DNA from 3 places in the Erythrobacter sp. SG61-1L genome. Region 2 is predicted to be linked to each of the others. Evidence: predicted binding sites of a transcription regulator. Region 2 holds the regulator's gene; each other region holds the start of a gene.
What was found. Region 2 encodes LexA, which represses DNA repair genes until DNA is damaged. Its sites were predicted from a motif close to GTTCCNCNCTTGTTCT; they were not measured.
Positions count from the first base shown of each region.

Region 1: a site for LexA is predicted at 1,662-1,677, ahead of uvrA (excinuclease ABC subunit UvrA). Genes of this name have one in related genera too.
Region 3: a site for LexA is predicted at 2,073-2,088, ahead of SZ64_RS15410 (ribonucleoside-diphosphate reductase subunit alpha). Genes of this name have one in related genera too.

Region 1 is NZ_JXQC01000003.1:1,440,307-1,444,471, reverse strand. It holds gene SZ64_RS07300 (transferrin-binding protein-like solute binding protein) at 1-353, shown strand, start outside; gene SZ64_RS07290 (hypothetical protein) at 541-1,611, shown strand; gene uvrA (excinuclease ABC subunit UvrA) at 1,747-4,165, shown strand, end outside.
Region 2 is NZ_JXQC01000003.1:987,365-991,529, reverse strand. It holds gene moaC (cyclic pyranopterin monophosphate synthase MoaC) at 1-139, shown strand, start outside; gene SZ64_RS05110 (molybdopterin molybdotransferase MoeA) at 144-1,340, shown strand; gene lexA (transcriptional repressor LexA) at 1,411-2,103, shown strand; gene SZ64_RS05100 (ComEC/Rec2 family competence protein) at 2,110-4,165, opposite strand, start outside.
Region 3 is NZ_JXQC01000003.1:3,158,118-3,162,282, forward strand. It holds gene nadB (L-aspartate oxidase) at 1-746, shown strand, start outside; gene SZ64_RS15400 (GIY-YIG nuclease family protein) at 814-1,098, shown strand; gene SZ64_RS15405 (hypothetical protein) at 1,238-1,585, opposite strand; gene SZ64_RS15410 (ribonucleoside-diphosphate reductase subunit alpha) at 2,137-4,165, shown strand, end outside.

The sequences.
Region 1 (4,165 bases), 450 kb from region 2:
CCATCGGCCAGGCCGAAATGGCGTCGACGGGCTATATTGGCGGGGTACACGGGACATCGGGCCTTACCGCCGATTTCGGCAATGGAACATTTGCCAGCGAAATCACCCTGTTCACCGATCAGGCGACGCCCCAATCGCTCGGCACCTATCTGTACGACGGCGGGATCGGGACGAATGGCCTGTATGGAACGGCAACCGGACATCACGATTACACCGGCCAGCTATCAGGCGACTTCTACGGCCCGAATGCCGATGAATACGGCTTTGCCTGGACGCTGTATTATTACACCAGCGCGGTTGGCGGCGCATTGGGCAATTCTTTCTACGGCATCGCTGTAGGGAAGAAGGATTGAGCATATTCCTCCCCCCGTTCCGGCGCGGGAAGGGGGTAAATCGAACGATGTAGTCGCTCCGTTTCGGATTCAGTCCCGATGCCCTGGTATTTGTGGAGTCACATGATTTCCATAGGTCTGACGGGCGGGCTTGCTGGCCCGTCAGCAATTCAGGCGGCACTGCGGGCCGCCTGGGCGGGGGTATTCGATGACGGTTTTGCGTTGCTTCGCGGGGGCTTCCCTCGCTGCGCTGGGGCTTATGCTGGCGGCCTGTGGCGGTGGCGGGGTGAACTCCACGCCAACGCCAACTCCGGGTGGCGGCGGTTCGCCGACGCCGACGCCCGGCGGCGGAACGCCTACACCGACACCGAGCCAGCCCAATTCCACGCTGCCATCATTCGTCCCTGCGCTTGCGGTTGCGTCATCTTCGCAGACGGCGCCGCCGTCCGGGGGCGGGGTGGTCATCGTAACTCCGGCCCCCACGCCGACGCCATCGGTCAACGACGATTTGCTGTCTCCCCTGGCCAGCGAGCAATTCATGGCCCTGGGCGTGGTGGGAACCGCCGAAATCTCGAAGCTTAACGGTGCAGGCAGCAACGGTTCCTGGACCGAGGGGCTGAGCATCACCTATGATTCCGCCGCGCAGACCTACACGGTCAACGGGATCGCTTTCGGTCCAGCCGATAAGGTCAATGGCGCAAGCAATGGACAATTCACGACCTTCCAGAAGATTGCCGGCAATACGGGCCAGAGCCTCGTCCTTACTGCGCCGGGAACGTCGGGCCAGTTCACATATCGCTATGTCGGGGCAGGCTTCCTGCAGCAGGTCCAGGAATATTCCGACCTTGTCAGGGGCTATCTGAGGGCATTCGTCTACGGCGTCGAAACACCCGAAAGCTCTGTGCCCAGATCGGGGTCTGGCAGCTACAATGTCGACATGCTCGCCGTGATCGCCGCAGATGGTGCCCTGCACGATCTTCACGGCAGTGGCACTCTGGGCGTCAATTTCGCCAGCGGCGCGATCACCACGTCGGGTGCGGCAAAGCAATATGCGCAGTCCGGTGTTTTTGAGACGAGCCGGAACTGGACGGGTAATGCCCAGCTCAGAAGCGATTATAATTTCTTCGAGGGCAGCCTTACCGTTTCCGGAATGGATCGCGCAGAATGGCTCGGCAAGTTCTACGGCCCGTCGGCGCAGGAAGTCGGCTCGGTATTCCAGTCCACGAATGGCGGGCCGACTCTGGCCGGGACGCTGATCGGGCGAACGGCCGGGCAATAGGGGCCGGGCAGGCGGCGCGAAGGTGAGGTTCGCAGCCCTCTTGACGGGCGCGAACATTTGCGGAACAAAAGGGCGTCCGGTGGCCTGCCTTGAAGGTCACTGGACTCTTCGCCCTCCAGCCCCCAGATCGCGCTCATGTCTCTCACCACCATTTCCGTCCGTGGCGCCCGTGAACATAATCTCAAGGGCGTGGATATTGACCTTCCGCGGGACAAGCTGATTGTCATCACCGGGCTTTCCGGCTCGGGGAAAAGCTCGCTCGCCTTCGATACGATCTATGCCGAGGGGCAGCGCCGCTATGTGGAGAGCCTCTCCGCCTATGCGCGCCAGTTCCTCGAGATGATGCAGAAGCCGGATGTGGAACACATCGACGGCCTCAGCCCGGCGATCTCGATCGAACAGAAGACAACCAGTCGCAACCCGCGCTCCACCGTGGCGACGGTGACGGAAATCTACGATTACATGCGCCTGCTCTGGGCGCGGGTGGGCGTGCCCTACAGCCCCGCCACCGGCCTGCCGATCAGTGCGCAGACCGTCAGCCAGATGGTGGACCGGGTGATGGCGCTGCCCGAAGGCACGCGGCTCTATCTGCTCGCCCCGGTGGTGCGCGGGCGCAAGGGCGAATATCGCAAGGAACTGGCCGAATGGCAGAAGGCCGGCTTCACTCGCGTGCGGATCGACGGAGAGATTTACGAGATTGCCGAGGCTCCGGCGCTCGACAAGAAGTACAAGCATGACATCGAAGTGGTGGTCGATCGCCTCGCCGTGCGCGAAGGGATCGAAACGCGCCTTGCCGACAGTTTCGAAACCGCGCTGAAACTGGCCGAAGGGCTGGCCTATGTCGATCTGGCCGATGGCGTGGTGCCGGGGCGCGAGGCGGAGCAGGGCGGGCCGAATGTCACGGGCGGCCAGCTCAAGGGTGCGGGCCTGCCTGCCAATCGCATCGTGTTCAGCGAGAAATTCGCCTGCCCGGTCAGCGGCTTCACTATCGAGGAGATCGAGCCGCGCCTGTTCAGCTTCAACGCGCCGCAGGGCGCCTGCCCGGCCTGTGACGGGCTGGGCGAGAAGCTGTTGTTCGATCCGCAGCTGGTCGTCCCCAATGAGGAACTGAGCCTCAAGAAGGGCGCCGTGGTGCCCTGGGCCAAGAGCAATCCGCCGTCGCCCTATTACATGCAGGTGCTGGCCAGCCTGGCCAAGGCATATGATTTCAGTCTGGAAACGCCGTGGAAAGACCTTGAGCCGGACCAGAAGCTGATCATCCTGCACGGTACGGGCGGCATGCCGGTGGAACTGACCTTCAAGGACGGGCGCAAGGAATATACCGTGCGCAAGGCCTTTGAAGGCGTGATCGGCAATCTCAACCGCCGCATGGGCCAGACCGACAGCGCCTGGATGCGCGAGGAATTGTCCAAGTTCCAGACCGCGCAGCCTTGCGAGACCTGCGGCGGCAAGCGCCTCAACGAGAAGGCTCTGGCCGTGAAGGTCGCCGGCGCGGATATCGCCACACCGGTGCGCCTCTCGGTCAGCGATGCGGTGGAATGGTTCGGCAATCTTCAGCACGAACTGACCGCGCAGCAGAACCAGATCGCCAAGGCCATCCTCAAGGAAATCAACGAGCGGCTGGGCTTCCTCAACAATGTCGGGCTGGATTACCTCAATCTCGACCGGACGAGCGGCACTTTGTCCGGCGGGGAAAGCCAGCGCATCCGCCTCGCCAGCCAGATCGGCAGCGGCCTTTCCGGCGTGCTTTACGTGCTGGACGAGCCAAGCATCGGCTTGCACCAGCGCGATAACGACATGCTGCTGGAAACGCTCAAGCGCCTGCGCGATCTCGGCAATACGGTGATCGTGGTGGAGCATGACGAGGATGCGATCCGCGCGGCGGACCATGTCGTCGATCTTGGCCCCGGCGCGGGCGTGCATGGCGGCGAAGTGGTGGCCGAAGGCACGCTGAAGGATATCCTCAAGAGCAAGCGCAGCCTGACCGCCGCCTATCTCAACGGCACGCGCCAGATCGAAGTGCCGAAACAGCGCCGCAAGGGCAATGGCCACAAGCTGACCGTGCATGGCGCGCGGGCGAACAATCTCAAGAATGTCAGCGCCAGCCTGCCGCTCGGCACTTTCACCTGCATCACCGGCGTATCGGGCAGCGGCAAGTCCAGCTTCACGATCGACACGCTCTATGCCGGGGCCGCCCGCACGCTCAACGGTGCGCGAGTGATCGCGGGCGCGCATGACAAGATCACCGGCTTCGAACATTGCGACAAGGTGATCGAGATCGACCAGTCGCCCATCGGCCGCACGCCGCGAAGCAACCCGGCCACCTATACCGGCGCCTTCACCCAGATCCGCGACTGGTTCGCGGGCCTGCCGGAAGCGCAGGCGCGCGGATACAAGGCAGGGCGCTTCAGCTTCAACGTCAAGGGCGGCCGCTGCGAGGCATGCCAGGGCGACGGCCTGATCAAGATCGAGATGCACTTCCTGCCGGACGTCTACGTCACTTGCGAGGAATGCCACGGCAAGCGTTACAACCGCGAAACGCTGGAAGTGAAGT
Region 2 (4,165 bases):
GATGACCGCCACCTCCGTCGCCCTGCTGACCATTTACGATATGGCCAAGGCGCTCGATAAAGGCATGGTGATCGAAGGCGTGCGCCTGCTGGCCAAGAGCGGCGGCAAATCGGGCGAATGGCACGCGCCGGAAGAATAGGCCGATGAAGCCGCCCCTTCCCCTCAGCGAGGCTCAGGCCCGGCTGCTTGCGTCAGTCGATGCTCTGGCGCCGGAAGATGTGCCGGTGGAACAGGCTCTCGGTCGCTGCCTTGCCGCGCCGCTGACCGCCCGCCGCACCCAGCCCGCCGCCGATCTTTCCGCTATGGATGGCTATGCCATGCGTGAGGGCGAGCATGGCCCGTGGAAAGTGGTTGGCGAAAGCGCGGCCGGCCATCCCTATTCCGGCATTGTCGGCGCCGGGGAAGCGATCCGCATTTCCACCGGCGCGCTGATGCCTGCGGGCGCCAGCGCGGTGCTGCTGCAGGAAAATGCGCATCGGGATGGAGAGACCCTCGCCCTCAATGGCGAAGGTGAGCCAAGCGCTCGCCATATCAGGCGCACGGGCTTCGATTTCGGCAGCGGCGATGCCCTGCTTCCGCCGGGCACCCGGGTCGGCCCGGCGCAGATCGCGCTCGCGCTTTCGGCAGGGAACAGTTCGCTCAGCGTCCACGGCCTGCCGCGCCTTGCCATTCTCGACAGCGGGGACGAACTGGCCGCCGATCCCGCCAATTGCGCCCTGCACCAGATCCCGGCCAGCAATGGGGCCATGCTCGCCGCGATGGCGAGCGGGCTTGCTGCCGACATTCAACGCCTCGGCCCGGTGCCCGACGATCTCGATGCACTCGCCGCCGCGCTCGACGCTGCCGGCCACGCCGAGGTGATCGTCACCAGTGGCGGCGCGTCTGTGGGCGACCATGACCTTATCCGTCCCGCGCTGGAAGCATGGGGTGCCCAGATCGATTTCTGGCGGGTGGCCATGAAGCCGGGCAAACCGCTGCTGGTGGCGCGCAAGGGCGGCACTGTCGTGCTCGGCCTGCCAGGCAATCCCGTGTCCAGCTTCGTCACGGCCTATTTCTTCCTGCTGCCCCTGCTGCGCGCCCTTGCAGGAAACAGTCGCCCGCTTCCCTCCCCCATCCCCCTGCGTCTGGCAGGAGAAATGCCCGCCGGAGGTGGCCGGATGGAGTTTCTGCGTGCCGTTCTGGTCGATGGCAAAGCCGTGCCGGTCACGGAACGCGATTCCAGTGCATTGCGCGCCATGGCCTCTTCCGGACTGCTTATAGAGCGGCCCGCCAACGCCCCACCGGCGCCACCGGGAAGCATTGTCCCGGCCTATTGGATCGGAAATGGCGGGGTTGCTTGACTTGGCTTGAGAAGTTGCCTAGTTGTTCCGCATTCGTTCCGTAGGTGGAACATTTGAGGAGGCCGCTTCGATGCTCACCGCCAAGCAACATGAGCTTCTGCTGTTCATCCAGACCCGTCTGGAAGAATCGGGCATTTCCCCGAGTTTCGAGGAAATGAAGGAAGCGCTGGACCTCAAGTCGAAGTCGGGTGTGCATCGGCTGATTTCCGCTCTGGAAGAACGTGGCTTCATCCGCCGCCTGCCCAACCGGGCGCGCGCGCTGGAAGTTCTCAAGAACCCCGAGGATGTGAACGCCAAGGGCAGCAAGCCCGCAGCGCCAGCGAATGATGCGGTCAGCCGCGTCGCTGCGCCGCCGCGCGCGCCCGTCTTTGCCGCGAATGACGTGATCGAGCTTCCGCTGCACGGCAAGATTGCCGCAGGCGTTCCGATCGAGGCGCTGGAAAGTGACCGGACCCTGCCGGTTCCCGCCGCCCTGCTGGGCGCGGGCGATCATTATGCGCTGGAAGTGTCGGGCGATTCGATGATCGATGCTGGCATTCTCGATGGCGACTTCGCGCTGGTGAAGCGCACCGACCATGCTCGCGATGGTGAAATTGTGGTGGCTCTGGTGCGGAACGAGGAAGCGACACTCAAATATCTGCGCCGCGAAGGTGGCCGCATCCGGCTCGATCCGGCCAATGCGGCCTATGATCCGCAATATTACGAACCGCATGAAGTGATCGTGCAGGGCAAGCTGGCAGGCCTGCTGCGCCAGTATCACTGAGGCGTATCACGGATAAGTTCTGGAAGGCGCGCCCGGCCCGTCGTAGCGGCGCGCCTTTCCGTTCCTCCACCAGCCATGTTCGCCCTGCCCTTCGGCAACGGACTTCATTTCATGGCGGTTGAGATAGAGGGCCAGTCCGCCCGTCTCGTCCAGGCTCCGGCGATCCGCCTTGATCCAGCGCGGGCGGCAGGATCTGGGCAGATAGCGATCCGCCACCACGATGTCGGACAAATCGCAGGCTGCGGCCAGTTGGCGCTCGTCGATCCGTTCCTTGCTCAGGGCCAGCAAGAGATGCCATTCACGCCCCTGCCGTTTCAGGGTGGCGACACAGAAATCCGCGCTGCATCGTGCGCCAGACCACTGGCTGATCGCCAGCACTTCGCCTTCTGCCCCGGCCATTTCCTGCAAAGTCTCCCGCGCAAAGGTGCTGCGGGATTCTCTCAGGACGAGCAGCCGCTCGTCCTCTCCGGTGATGCCCACTTCGCGCCCATCGCGTGAAATCAGCACATCGGGCACCGGCGTGATCGCCAGCAGGACGCAGGCCACTCCCAGTGGCAGCACCGCCCAGAGCCGCACCCGCCCGCGCCAGAGGGCAAGCCACAAGCTGCCGGCGATAAACAAGGCGAATGTCCCCTTGCCCATCTGCGGCATCAGCTTCACCGCCCCCGGCTGATCGGCGGTAAAATGCGCCAGAGCCAGCAGGAATTCGAGGGATTTACCCGCCAGCCACCATGCCGGTGCCCCCAGTCCTATTGCGTCCAGCGCCAGCGCCAATGCGATCAGCGGCATGGAGACGAAGGTAGTCAGCGGAATGGCGATCACATTGGCGAAGGCACCGTAAAGCCCGGCGCGGTGGAAATGGAACATCACCACCGGCATCAGCGCGAATTCAATCACCAGCCCCGTCACCAGCAACATGGTTCCCCGGCGCAATGCGGGAACCAGCCAACCTTCGTCGCGCGAGGCAAGGAATGCGCGGACTGGCCCTGCGCTATGCAGGGCGACGATGGCGATCACTGCCGAGAAGCTCATCTGGAAGCTCGGCCCCACCAGCGCTTCGGGCCAGAGCAGCAGAACGAAGCCCGCCGCAACGGCGATCAGCCGCAGCGAAAGCGGTTCTCGCCCCAGCGCCAAGGCCAGCAGAACCAGCACCGCGCCTACACAGCTTCGCACTGTCGGCACTTCCGCGCCGGTCAGCAGCGTGTAGCCAATCCCCGCCAGCGCCGCGATGGCGGCTGCGGCAACGGGCAGACGTATCCGCAGGGCCAGCCATTGCCACAATGCCAGCAGCCTGATTGCCATGAAATAGGCCGCCGCGATCACCGCGCTGACATGCAGCCCGCTGATGGAAAGCAGATGCGAAAGGCCCGCATCGCGCATCGCAGCCTCGTCCTCGCCGGCAATCGCCCCGCGATCCCCGCTCGCCAATGCGGCGGCAATAGTGCCCGCCGAACCATCGAGCCGTGAACGGACATGGTCAGCAAGGCGCCGCTGAAGCGAGCCAAAACCCCCTTGCTGCGCGGCAGGCTCCAGCAGTTCGGGCGCGGCAACCACACTGCCGGTTGCCGCCAACCCGTCAAACCATGCCGCACGGGAAAAATCGTAACTGCCAGGCAGCAGCGGCGGTGCGGGAGGCATGAGCCGCGCCTTGACCCTGATCCGCGCCCCCTCGCCCAGCCCGAGGATGTCCTTGTCCAGCGGAAGGTTCACCCTGACCTTCACGGCCCGGCTAGTCTCCGGCTCGCGCATTGCCAACACCAGCCTCGCCCGCCCGTCAGCAGGCTGCTCTATCCTTTCCAGCACCCGGGCATCGAATGTCCCGGCTATGGGATGTGCAATCGGTTCCGTTCCGACCAGCGACGACTTCGCCCAGACCACTGCGACTCCGAGCGAGAAGGCGAGTCCCACACCGAATATTGCCGCCCGCAAATGGGCACGCCGATCATTGTGGCGCCAGAACATCTGTGCGGCCATGCCGCCAAGGATACCGACGACAGCCGCGCATAACCATCCGATGGCCGTGGCGAGTACAAACCAGGCCCCAATTCCCGCGGAAAATGCC
Region 3 (4,165 bases), 2.2 Mb from region 2:
AACTGGCCCCGCGCGACGTGGTGGCTCGCGCGATCGATTCCGAGATCAAGCGCTTCGGGCTGGATTACGTCCATCTCGACATCAGCCACCAGCCGCCCGAATTCGTGCGGGAGCATTTCCCCAACATCCACGAAAAGCTGCTAGGCCTCGGCATCGACATGACGAAGGAGCCGATCCCGGTGGTGCCCGCGCAGCATTATACCTGCGGCGGCATCCTGACGGACCTCAACGGCCGCACGGACCTGCCCGGCCTCTATGCCGCGGGCGAATGCAGCGAAAGCGGGCTGCACGGGGCCAATCGCCTCGCCTCCAACAGCCTGCTGGAATGCTTCGTGTTCGGCGAGGCAGCGGCCAAGGACATCCTGGCCCGCTGGGACAGTTTCGATGCCCCGCCCCAGATAAAGGCATGGGACGAAAGCCGCGTGACGGATTCGGACGAGGCCGTGATCATCAAGCAGAACTGGACCGAGATCCGGCGCTTCATGTGGAACTATGTCGGCATCGTGCGCACCACCAAGAGGCTGGAACGCGCGCAGCACCGCATCAAGCTGCTCTATGAGGAAATCGAGGATTATTACGGCCACTTCCGCGTGACCACGGACCTCATCGAATTGCGCAACCTGCTGCAATGCGCCGATCTGATCGTGCGCAGCGCCTTGAAGCGCCACGAGAGCCGGGGTCTGCACTACACGCTGGATTATCCGGGGATGCTGCCGGAGGCGCTGGATACGGTGCTGGTGCCTTAGGGGGAAACCTCCACATCCGCTCAGCCTGAGCTTGTCGAAGGCCACGCGCCGCCGTTAGCCCCAGTGGATGGCGTTCTACGCATATCTCCTGCGCTGCAACGACGGCAGCTATTATGCGGGCCACACGGATGACCTCGACCTGCGTATGGCCCAGCACCAGACTGGTGCGCTGGGCGGCTATACGGCGAAGAGATTGCCCGTCGAACTCGTCTGGTCAGACAGTTTCCCAAGCCGGGACGATGCCTTTGCCGCTGAACACAGGATCAAGGGCTGGAGCAGGGCGAAGAAGGAAGCGCTGATCGCGGGGGATTGGGAGTTGGTTTCCCGGCTTTCGGTGAACCGGCAGGGTTAGCGGACTGTGGGGTGATGTGGGCGCGTGGCCTTCGACAGGCTCAGGCTGAGCGGCCCTTGTAGATAGTCGGCTTATCCCGCCATATCTAATCACATCCGCCCAGCCTGAGCCTGTCGAAGGCCACGCGCTGCCGCCCCCCCTACTTCCCATATTGCCCCGCCAGTGCCTCGGCCACGCGGCCGATCAGCTCCAGCGGCAGCGGGTCTTTCAGCGGAAAGGCCAGATTGCCCTTGGGCCCGCGCCATGGGGCCAGTTCCTCCACCAGGGCGGCAGGTTCCTGCACCGGGGGATAGATGCCGATGTGTTTCCTGAAGGCCGCGAAATAGAAGAACACGCGCCCCTTGCGCAGGGCGGGCATCTGGTAGGCCATGCAGCGCGTGGCATCGGGCACGCGCCCTTCGGCTTCGCTGCGGATCGCTTCCAGCAGGGCGCGAATCTCTTCCGGCTGGCGGGCGAGGTAATCGGCATGCGGATCGGGTGCGGTCATGGCTGCGGTTTCCTCTCCCCCATGCTTCGAAACTGGCCCCGGCTTCGAAACGGGGCATTTCCGCGCTTTCTCGCGCAGCAAAATTTCCGGCCCCGATTCGATTGAATCAAAGCCCTGAAAGAGAAAACTTCACAGCAAAATTTTTGCCCGGATTCATTTTGACTCTTGCGCCCCACGCCAGCCGAGCTTTGACCGCGCGTCGCGCTGTATTGCCATCATAGAACACCGAGTCTTGACGGCGTAATATATGGTGAATCCGGAATTTAAGGCCTTGCGCCTGATTCCCGGTAAAAGCACTATGCCTAGGTCGAACAGCGGGGGGCACCCACAAGACCTAGTTGCCGTAGCGGGAGCCGAATCGCTCCTGCGAAATGCGGTTCGGGTCTGCCTGGGAAGCCCGCCGGCCATTCGGCTGGGGACAGGCGGGGGAAAAGTATTTCCCTGTCCGGGGCCTCGAATTGGTAGTCTGGACGCTTGGCTGCCGATTCGAACGAATGTAGAACACGGGCATTGAAACCGATGCCCGGGATGATCAGATCGGGGGCTCGTACATGGATTTCAGGACTGGGGACGGAGCTGCGATGGGGCTCGACGACGTGGACGCGCTGGTGGGCAAGGATTCCGATGGCGCGCAGCAGGAAACCAAGGCTGGAAAGAACCAAGGCAAGACAGATGGCCCGGCAATGACGATGGACAGCAAGGATACAGCCACCGAAACTCTGGTGGAAACGGCCGCCGCCGATGCGCTTGCGCAGGCGATGACGGCTGCCGCCCAGAGTGCTGCGGCGCCCAAGGACGATTCCAAGTCCGTGCGACCGCGCCGCTTCAATGTGGTGACCGATAACAGCCGCGATGCGCTGCTGACCGATTTCGGCAAGGAAACCCTGACCGACCGCTATCTGCTGCCCGGTGAGGATTTCCAGGATCTGTTCGCCCGCGTGGCCGATGCCTATGCGGACGATGCCGATCACGCCCAGCGCCTGTACGATTACATTTCGAAGCTGTGGTTCATGCCGGCAACGCCCGTGCTGTCCAACGGCGGCACCAATCGCGGCTTGCCGATCAGCTGCTATCTCAATTCCGTGTCCGACAGCCTCGAAGGCATTGTCGGCACCTGGAACGAAAACGTCTGGCTCGCCTCGCGCGGCGGCGGCATCGGCACCTATTGGGGCGCGGTGCGCGGCATTGGCGAGCCGGTGGGCCTCAACGGCAAGACCAGCGGCATCATCCCCTTCGTGCGCGTGATGGACAGCCTGACGCTGGCCATTTCGCAGGGTTCGCTGCGTCGCGGTTCGGCGGCCTGCTATCTCGATGTGTCGCACCCGGAAATCGAGGAATTCCTCGAAATCCGTAAGCCTTCGGGGGATTTCAACCGCAAGGCGCTGAACCTCCACCACGGCGTGCTGCTGACCGACGACTTCATGGAAGCCGTGCGGGACGGCAAGGAATTCGAGCTGAAGAGCCCGAAGGACGGTTCCGTGCGCGGCAAGGTCGATGCGCGCAGCCTGTTCCAGAAGCTGGTCGAAACCCGCCTCGCCACGGGCGAGCCTTATATCGTGTTCTCCGATACGGTGAACCGGATGATGCCCAAGCATCACCGCGACCTGGGGCTGAAGGTTTCCACCTCCAACCTCTGTTCGGAAATCACCCTGCCCACCGGCAAGGACCACTTGGGCAACGATCGCACGGCTGTGTGCTGCCTCTCCTCGCTCAATCTCGAGACCTGGGACCAGTGGAACAGCGACAAGCGCTTCGTGGAAGACGTGATGCGCTTCCTCGACAATGTGCTGCAGGATTATATCGACCGCGCGCCCAGCGAGATGGCCCGCGCCAAATATTCCGCCGAGCGTGAACGGTCTGTCGGCTTGGGCGTGATGGGCTTCCACTCCTTCCTTCAGATGAAGGGCATCGCGATGGAAAGCGCGATGGCGAAGGCGTGGAACCTCAAGATGTTCAAGCACATCAACGCCAAGGCCAATGAAGCCTCCATGCTGCTGGCCGAAGAACGCGGCGCCTGCCCGGATGCGGCCGATCAGGGCGTGATGGAACGTTTCAGCTGCAAGATGGCAATCGCGCCTACCGCGTCGATCAGCATCATCTGCGGCGGCACCAGCGCCTGCATCGAACCGATCCCGGCGAATATCTACACCCACAAGACCCTGTCGGGCAGCTTCGTGGTGAAGAACCCCTATCTGGAAAAGCTGCTGCAGGCGAAGTCCAAGGATTCCACCAATGTGTGGAACACGATCCTGGAACGCGGCGGCTCGGTCCAGCATCTCGATTTCCTCTCGCCGGAGGAAAAGGCGGTCTACAAGACCAGCTTCGAGATCGACCAGCGCTGGCTGCTGGAATTCGCGGCCGACCGTGCGCCCTTCATCGATCAGGCGCAGAGCCTCAATCTGTTCATCCCGGCCGATGTCGACAAGTGGGATCTGCTGATGCTGCACTTCCAGGCATGGGAAAAGGGCATCAAGTCGCTCTATTACCTGCGGTCCAAGAGCGTGCAGCGCGCGGGCTTTGCCGGCGGGGTGGAGGCCGACAACACCAAGGATGCGGCCAAGTTCGAACTCAGCGCCGGCG